2 regions of the Streptomyces sp. RLA123 genome follow, and region 1 is predicted to be linked to the other one. Evidence: riboswitches for the same ligand, from Rfam matches in the RefSeq annotation. Region 1 holds a riboswitch; the other holds the start of a gene.
The links. Region 1 has a riboswitch for thiamine pyrophosphate ahead of thiO (glycine oxidase ThiO). Riboswitches for the same ligand answer to the same signal wherever they lie in the genome.
Positions count from the first base shown of each region.

Region 2: it holds a riboswitch for thiamine pyrophosphate, as region 1 does, so the genes downstream of both, RV983_RS35350 (purine-cytosine permease family protein) here and thiO (glycine oxidase ThiO) in region 1, are expected to answer to the same signal.

Region 1 covers NZ_JBWDOR010000003.1:5,802,893-5,807,082, reverse strand. Annotated here, with positions in the region: gene RV983_RS26505 (Rv2175c family DNA-binding protein) at 1-86, opposite strand, end outside; gene RV983_RS26500 (NAD(P)/FAD-dependent oxidoreductase) at 210-1,421, opposite strand; TPP riboswitch at 1,503-1,615, shown strand; gene thiO (glycine oxidase ThiO) at 1,611-2,768, shown strand; gene thiS (sulfur carrier protein ThiS) at 2,774-2,974, shown strand; gene RV983_RS26485 (thiazole synthase) at 2,981-3,781, shown strand; gene pknB (Stk1 family PASTA domain-containing Ser/Thr kinase) at 3,941-4,190, shown strand, end outside.
Region 2 covers NZ_JBWDOR010000003.1:7,727,971-7,732,160, forward strand. Annotated here, with positions in the region: gene thiE (thiamine phosphate synthase) at 1-423, opposite strand, end outside; gene thiM (hydroxyethylthiazole kinase) at 420-1,232, opposite strand; gene RV983_RS35350 (purine-cytosine permease family protein) at 1,329-2,735, opposite strand; TPP riboswitch at 2,727-2,820, opposite strand; gene RV983_RS35355 (YceI family protein) at 2,957-3,541, opposite strand; gene RV983_RS35360 (SDR family oxidoreductase) at 3,709-4,190, opposite strand, start outside.

The DNA of each region.
Region 1 (4,190 bases):
ACCTCCACGTCGAGCTGCTCGGCGATGTCGGGGACGTTCAGCCAGGAGGGTACGAGGGCATCAATCTTTGCGTCGATCTCGGTCACAGGACAAGCGTGCCATCCCGGACCCGTACCGCGGTACTCGTGGCGTCCACCAGGGGCACGCGGGGCGCTCCGGAAGGTGCTGCCGACGGCGGGCCGACCGGCCGTCCGGCCGCGTCCGGAGCGTCACAGGACGGCGGCCCGGAGCTGCACCGCGGGGTCGGCCACCAGGGTCCGGTCGAGACGGGCATCCCGGGCGATGAGCTTGCGGGCCTGTGCCAGGTCGCGCGGACGGCCCACCGCGAACAGGGCGACGAGCACATCGCCGCGCAGCCACAGCACGGACCAGGCGAGGCCCTCCGGGTCGCCCCGCAGCAGCATCTCGTCGGAGTCGACGTGGTGTCCCGCGTACTGGACGAAGCGCCCGAACTGCTCGGACCAGAAGTACGGGACGGGGTCGTAGACCTCGTCGCCGCCCAGAATGTTGGCGGCCGCGGTGCGGGGTCCCTGGACCGCGTTGTCCCAGTGATGGATGAGCAGCCGCTCCCCGTAGCGGGCGGAGGGGAAGGAGGCGCAGTCCCCGACGGCGTACACGTCGGGCACGGAGGTGCGCAGCCGGTCGTCGGCGAGTACCGCCCGGTCCGGGCCGAGGTCGACCCCGGAGCCGGCCAGCCATCCCGTCGCCGGCCGGGCCCCGATGCCGACGACGACGGCCTCCGCGGCGATCACGCTGCCGTCGGCGAGCCGCACGAGGCCGGGCTCGACCGCGGCGACGGAGGCGCCCGTGCGCAGTGCGACGTCCGCCTCCGCGTACCAGCCGCGCATCCGGTCGGCGATCCGCTCGGGCAGCACACCCGCCAGGGGCCGGTCGGCGGCCTCGACGACGGTCACGGCACAGCCCGCGTGCCGGGCGGCGGTGGCGAACTCGGCGCCGATCCAGCCCGCGCCGACCACGACGACCGTGTTCCGCGCCTCCAGGACGGGCCGCAGCCGGGCGGCGTCGTCCAGGGTGCGCAGTACGTGCACGCCGGGCACACCCTCGCTGCCGGGCAGCGTGACCGGTTCGGCGCCGCTGGCCAGGACGAGCTTGTCGTACTCCACCGGGCCCGCGTCCGTGAGCAGTCGGCGCTCCTCCGCGCGCAGCGCGCTCGCGTGCCGGCCGAGGAGCAGCTCGACGCCGATACCGCCGAAGTCCACGTCCAGCAGCGCGCCCGGACCCTCGTCGGCGCCGAAGAGGACGCCCTTGGACAGCGGGGGCCGGTCGTAGGGCGGATGCCGCTCCGCGCCGATCAGCGTGATCGTGCCGCCCCACCCCTGCTCGCGCAGGGACACGGCGGTCTGCACCCCGGCCATCCCGGCCCCGACGACGACGGCTCGCTGCTCGCTGCTGCTGGTCACGCGATCACCGTAACGCCGCGCGGCGCGCGCCCCGGTAGCGGCGCCCTACTCGCTCCCAGGAGTGCGTACTAAAGTGGCGGTCGAAGCACTCGCGGGAGCCCGGCGCACCGGGCTGAGAGGGCGGCTGGCCGGCCGCCGACCGTACGAACCTGATCCGGGTCATGCCGGCGAAGGGAGGAGCGGTACATCGTGCGAGGTCATGACAGGTCCGACGTCGTCGTCATCGGTGGCGGGATCATCGGACTGGTCACCGCCTGGAGGGCGGCCCAGCGCGGATTGCGCACGGTCGTCGCCGATCCCGATCCGGGCGGCGGCGCCGCCCTCGTGGCAGCCGGGATGCTGGCCCCCGTCACCGAACTGCAGTACGGCGAGCAGGCCCTGCTCGACCTGAACCTCGCCGCGATCCGCCGCTATCCGGCGTTCGCGGCCGAGCTGGAGGAGACCACGGGCCTGGACCTCGGCTACCGGGCGTGCGGCACCCTCGCCGTCGCCCTGGACGTCGACGACCGGGCCGAGCTGCGCGAACTGCACGCGTTCCAGACCTCCTTGGGGCTCCGTGCGGAGTGGCTGAGCGGCCGGGAGTGCCGTCGGCTGGAGCCGATGCTCGCGCCCGGCGTGCGCGGCGGCCTGCGCGTCGACGGCGACCACCAGGTCGACCCGCGGCGGCTGGTGGCGGCGCTGCTGCGGGCCTGTGAACTGTCCGGGGTGGTGTTCCGCCGCGCCGCGGTGACCGGCGTGGACGTCGCCGGCGACCGGGCGCGCGGCGTCGTGCTCGACGACGGAACGGCGCTGGCCGCGGGGCAGACCGTGCTGGCCGCCGGGAGCCGCAGCGGCCTGATCGGCGGGCTGCCGGAGCGCCTGCTGCCACCCGTACGCCCGGTGAAGGGCCAGGTCCTGCGGCTGCGGGTGCCCGCGGCGTACGCGCCCTTCCTGTCCCGCACGGTCCGGGCGGTGGTGCGCGGCGCGCACGTCTACCTCGTGCCGCGGGAGAACGGCGAACTGGTCGTCGGGGCCACCAGCGAGGAGATGGGCTGGGACACCACGGTGACGGCCGGCGGCGTGTACGAGCTGCTGCGCGACGCCCACGAGCTGGTGCCGGGCCTCACGGAACTGCCCCTGGTGGAGACGGTCGCGGGACTGCGGCCCGGCTCCCCCGACAACGCCCCGATGCTGGGCCGCAGCGCCCTGGAGGGCCTGCTCGTGGCCACCGGCCACCACCGCAACGGCGTGCTGCTCACCCCGCTCACCGGCGACGTGATGGCCGAGGTGCTGACGGGCGGGGAACCGCCCGAGGTGGCCCGCCCCTTCTCCCCCGGCCGTTTCACACCCCAGGAGCAGTACGTATGACCGCGATGACCGTCTCCGTCAACGGCGAGCCGCACGAGGTGACGCCCGGTCTCACCCTCGACCGGCTGGTCGCCGGGCTGACCACCGCCGCCTCCGGTGTCGCCGCCGCGCTCAACGAGACCGTGGTGCCGCGCGGGCAGTGGCCCGCCACCGCGCTGAGCGACGGCGACCGCGTCGAGGTCCTCACCGCAGTACAGGGAGGCTGACCGCACATGGCCGACGACCCGCTGACCATCGCCGGAACGGCCTTCGGCTCCCGTCTGATCATGGGGACCGGGGGCGCGCCGAGCCTGGAGGTGCTGGAGCAGGCGCTGCTCGCCTCCGGCACCGAGCTCACCACGGTCGCCATGCGGCGGCTCGATCCCACGGTCAAGGGCTCCGTGCTGTCGGTGCTGGCCCGCCAAGGCGTCCGCGTCCTGCCCAACACCGCCGGCTGCCGGACCGCGGGCGAGGCCGTCCTCACCGCCCGGCTGGCCCGGGAGGCGCTGGGCACGGACTGGGTGAAGCTGGAGGTGATCGCGGACGAGCGCACGCTGCTGCCCGATCCGGTCGAGCTCCTGGACGCGGCCGAGACCCTGGTCGACGACGGCTTCACGGTGCTGCCGTACACCAGCGACGACCCGGTGCTGGCCCGCCGGCTGGAGGACCTCGGCTGCGCCGCGGTCATGCCGCTGGGCTCTCCCATCGGCTCCGGCCTCGGCATCCGCAACCCGCACAACTTCGAGCTGATCGTGGAGCGGGCCGCCGTGCCGGTGATCCTCGACGCGGGTGCGGGCACGGCGTCCGACGCCGCCTTCGCGATGGAGCTGGGGTGCGCCGCCGTCATGCTCGCCTCCGCGGTCACCCGGGCCCAGGAGCCGGTGCTGATGGCCGAGGCCATGCGCCACGCCGTGGAGGCCGGCCGGCTCGCCCACCGTGCGGGCCGCATCCCGCGGCGACGGCACGCCCTGGCCTCCTCGCCGTCCGAGGGCGTCGCCGCCTTCGACCCGGAGCGGCCGGCCTTCGGCGCCTGAGGCACCGCGCCCGGCGCACCCTGGGTGACGTGCGGTGGTCCGGCGGGCGACCGGTGCACCGCGTCACGGTTTCGTGTCGGTACCGCACGACCGCGGCACAACGTTGCCGTGTTAGCCCAAGCGGGTAAGGCGAACACCGTAAACTGCACGTTTGTGGATATGACCCTTCAAGACCCGCTGGTCGGGCGCACGCTCGACGGCCGCTACCGGGTGGAAGCCCGGATCGCGGTCGGCGGGATGGCGACGGTCTACCGAGCGCTGGACACCCGTCTGGACCGTGTGCTCGCGCTGAAGGTGATGCACCCGGCGCTGGCGGCCGAGCCCGGCTTCGTGGAGCGCTTCATCCGCGAGGCGAAGTCCGTGGCACGGCTGGACCACGCCAATGTGGTGCAGATCTACGACCAGGGTG
Region 2 (4,190 bases), 1.9 Mb from region 1:
CGCGCCGATGCCGACGTGGTGGACGCCCGCCGGATCCCGGGCGGCGGCGCGCAGTTCCTCGGGGGTGGCGGCGCTGAGGCCCAGAACCGCGTGCTCCCCGATCAGTTCGCGGACCGCGGCAGGAGGCAGATCCGACTGGCCGATGTGGACGCCCGACACACGCACACCGGCGGAGCGAGCGGCCAGGAACACATCCACCCGGTCGTTGACGATCAACGCCACGTGCTCCGGGAGGACCGCGGCCACCTCTGTGACCGTCCGCAGGAAGTCCCCGCCGTCCGCGTGCTTCTCACGGATCTGCACCGCGGTGACGCCCCCCGCCACCGCCGCGGCGACGGTCCCGGCCACGCCGCGGCCCCGGGACCCGCACTGGGCCGCGTCCGTGACCAGGTAGACCGACAGATCGACCGGGGCCGGTGTCACGACAGCGCCGCCCGCTCGGTGATGTCCGATTCCCGGAGCGCGGCGAGCGCGTCCAGGAAGGCCACGGCGAAGCTGCCGGGCCCGGAGGCCGCCTTCGCGGCCGGCTCGGCGGCGACCGTGTACGCGGTCACGGCGGCCACCGTCGAGGCGAACCGGTCCTCGTCCACCGCCGCGAAGGCCGCCATTACGGCGCCCAGCGCACAGCCACCACCCGTCACGCGGGTCAGCAAGGCGTCACCGTTGGCGATACGGACCGTGCGCCCGCCGTCGGTGATGAGGTCCACGGGCCCGGAGACGGCGACCACGCCGCCGGTCGCACCGGCCAGGCGCCGCGCCGCTTCCTCCGCGGCCTCGACGCCGTCGGAGGAGTCCACCCCACGGCCGCCGCCACCCGCTCCCGCGAGCGCGATGATCTCCGAGGCGTTGCCGCGTACGACCGTCGGCCGCAGTTCCAGGAGCTCTCGCGCCAGCGCGGTGCGCACCGGCAGCGCGCCGACGGCCACCGGGTCGAGCACCCACGGAGTGCCGGCCGCTACGGCCGCCTGCGCGGCCTCGACCATGGCGGACCGCTGCTCGGCGTGCGGGGTGCCCAGGTTGACCAGGACGCCCGAGGCGATCCCGGCGAACGGACCGGCCTCCCCGGGAATGTCGACCATGGCGGGCGAAGCGCCCAGCGCCAGCAGGACGTTGGCGGTGAACCCCGTCACCACCGAGTTGGTCAGGCAATGGACCAGCGGGGAGTGGGCCCGTACACGCGTCAGTGCCTGCGCGGCGAAGGCGATGTGATCGGCGGCGGAAGTCGGCGGCATGGGGTGTCGCTCCTTGGGGGGACGGACGATGGCGCGTACGCGGTCGGCGGCCGCTTCGGGCGCCGGCTCGTGAGGGGGCGCGGGCGAGCGGGCGGCTCAGCGTTTCGGGCGGTGGCGCAGCCGCAGCGGCGCGTACACCGCGAGGGCCACGAGGAACGCCACGTAATACGAGAGGTCCGCGCCGTGCAGGGACTCCGCCACCGGGCCGACGTACAGGCTGGTGTCCATGAACGGCACGGCCGCGGCGAAGGCGGCGGCGAACGCGAGCACGGCCGGCAGGCCCGGCTGCGGACGGTCGGTCTCGGCGGCGAGGTCGATGTCGGCGCCTTCCCGTGCCCGTGCCCGGGCCAGCCAGTCGACGATGACGATTGCCACGAACCCGGGAATCCAGTAGCCGACGAACAGCAGCACGTTCTGGAAGCGGGCGGTGGTGTCCGCGGCGTGCATCCACAGCACCAGGGGGAAACCGAGGGCGGCGGCGAAAGCGGCCGCCACGGGGCGCGGAACGCGCACTCCGACGGTCTGGAGGGCCAGGGATCCGCTGTAGTCGTTCATGGCGTTGCTGCACAGGGCCGCCAGGGCCACGGCGAGCAGTCCGAACGCGCCCAGCGGTCCACCGCCCAGCAGTTCGGCCACGCCCGCGGCGGTCTGGTCGGTCAGGACGGACGCGCCCCACAGCCCGAGGGCCTGGACGGCCACGAAGGACACCACCAAGCCGGTCACGGTGTACCAGAACATGCGCGGGCGGGAGGTGGCGCGTGGCAGGTAGCGGCTGAAGTCACTGGCGTACGGAGCCCAGGACAGGGCCAGACTCAGCGCGATGGTGCTGGTCAGGACGAACGCGCCGCCCCGGTCCGCACCGTGGGCGGAGCCGGTGGCAGCCGGGTGGACGCCGTCGAGCAGCTTCCAGGCGATCAGCGCGAACGCGGCGGCGAGCACGAAGGTCATGACGATCTGGAGCCGGTGGATGGCCTCGTAGCCCAGGACGCCGAGAGCGCCCTGCCCGAGCATCATGACCAGGACCCCGAGCCAGAACGGCAGGCCGCACAGCCGGGCCAGCGCGTCACCGCCGAAGAGCCCGATCAGCGCGTCCCAGGCGACCGAGGACAGCCACTGCAGGATGCCGGGCAGCGCGACGGCCCGGCCGAAGGCGAGCCGGGCCAGCGGCAGCTGGCCCGCACCGGTCCGGCTGCCCCAGGTGCCCAGGTAGGCCGTGGGTACCGCGCCGATCACGGTGCCGAGCACGACGGCGGCGAGCGCGGTGGCGAAGTCCAGGCCGAGGGCTATGCCGATGGTGCCGGTGAACACACCGGTCATCGTGAGATTGGGTGCGAACCACACGGTGAACAGGCGTCCCGGGCCGCCGTAGCGGTTGCTCTCGGGGACCGGCCGTATGCCGTGCGCTTCGATGCGGAGATCGCCGGCGGCCGCCGGCATGCGTCCGTCGAAGACGGTCTGCCGGCTGTCGGCGGGCAGACCGCCGGGAACATGCGTCAAAGGCATGGAAGACATCCCTCCGCCAGTGCGAACTGGTTCAGGTTCGACGGGTGTGATCTCAGCCCTGGATGGGGCACCCCGTGTCCGGTACGACGGACAGACTAACCCGATCACGCTGCTCAGCGCGTTGATAGGAGGGCATGACAACAGAAGGGCCAACGGTCAAAGCGGTCGTATGCCGTCACATCGCAGCGGCAGGCCGGCACGGCGGGCGGCCGCGATCCTCGTCAAAGGGCGTCCGGCAGCTCGGGTCGCACCGCGCAGATGCCGAGGGTCAGCGTGACCGTGTCGCCGATCAGCAGGTCCCGCGCGCCCAGTGACGTGTTCCGGTTGAGTCCCCAGTCGGAACGCCGCAGCGTCGCCGTCCCCTGGAAGCCGACGCGGTGCGTCCCGTAGGCGTCCCTGCCGACCCTGCCGGATGCGAGGTCGATGTGCAGGGGCAGGACGACGTCCTTGATCCGCAGGCTGCCGGACATACGGAACCGGTCCTCACCGAGGTGCACGATGCCGGTGGACCGGAACGCCATGAGGGGGAACATCGCGGAGTCGAGGTAGTCGGGGCCGGTGAGCTGCGCGTCCCGCTCGCGCATGCCCGTGCTCAGGCTGCCGGTCTGCACGCTCATGTAGGCCCTCGACCGGTGGGGACGGCGTCCGTCGAGCGCGAGGAGCCCCTCGAAATCGGTGAACCTTCCGCGCAGGTTCGCGATCATCGCGCGCCGGACGGAGAAACCGATCGTGGTCCTGAGGGGGTCGATCAGGTAGACGCCGCTCAGCGCGTCGTGCGGACCCCTGCCGGAAATACGCCATTCCACGAGGTTCCCGGGCAGGGCGGGCCGGGTCCGGGGCCATCGTGCCGTGGGCGCCCCGTCGGCACACCGCCCGGGCCTGCCGGTGGGGACGCGCACGTGCCGCGGGGTGAAGCCGCGGCCCAGATGCCGGTGGCCCCTGCCTCCCGGCGGGCAGGGGCCATCCGTGAACGTCACTTCTGCTGCGCGAACCAGTCGGCGAACCGGGTCTCGGCGAGCTGCGCGCCGGCACCGGGCACGAGCGAGGCATCCTCCAGCTCGGACCCGAAGTACGGGGCGTGCGGGTCCGCGACGACCTTGCGGGGGTCGTTCTGGGCGGTAAGCACGTCGCGGACCAGCTCGTCGAACCGGAACGTGTCGGGGCCGGCGATCTCCACCATGCCGTCGAGGGGGGTGCCGGCCGCTGTGCGGGCGACGGCGGCGGCCACGTCGTCGGAGTGGATGGGCTGGAACTTGACGGGAGCGACGCGCACCGTGTCACCTTCGGTCGCCGAGTCCGCGATGCCGTTCATGAACTCGAAGAACTGCGTGGCGTGGACGACGGAGTACGGGAGGCCCGACGCCTTGATCAGCTCCTCCTGGGCCAGCTTGGCACGGAAGTAGCCGTTCTCCGGGAGCCGGTCCGTACCGACGATGGAGAGTGCGACGTAGTGGG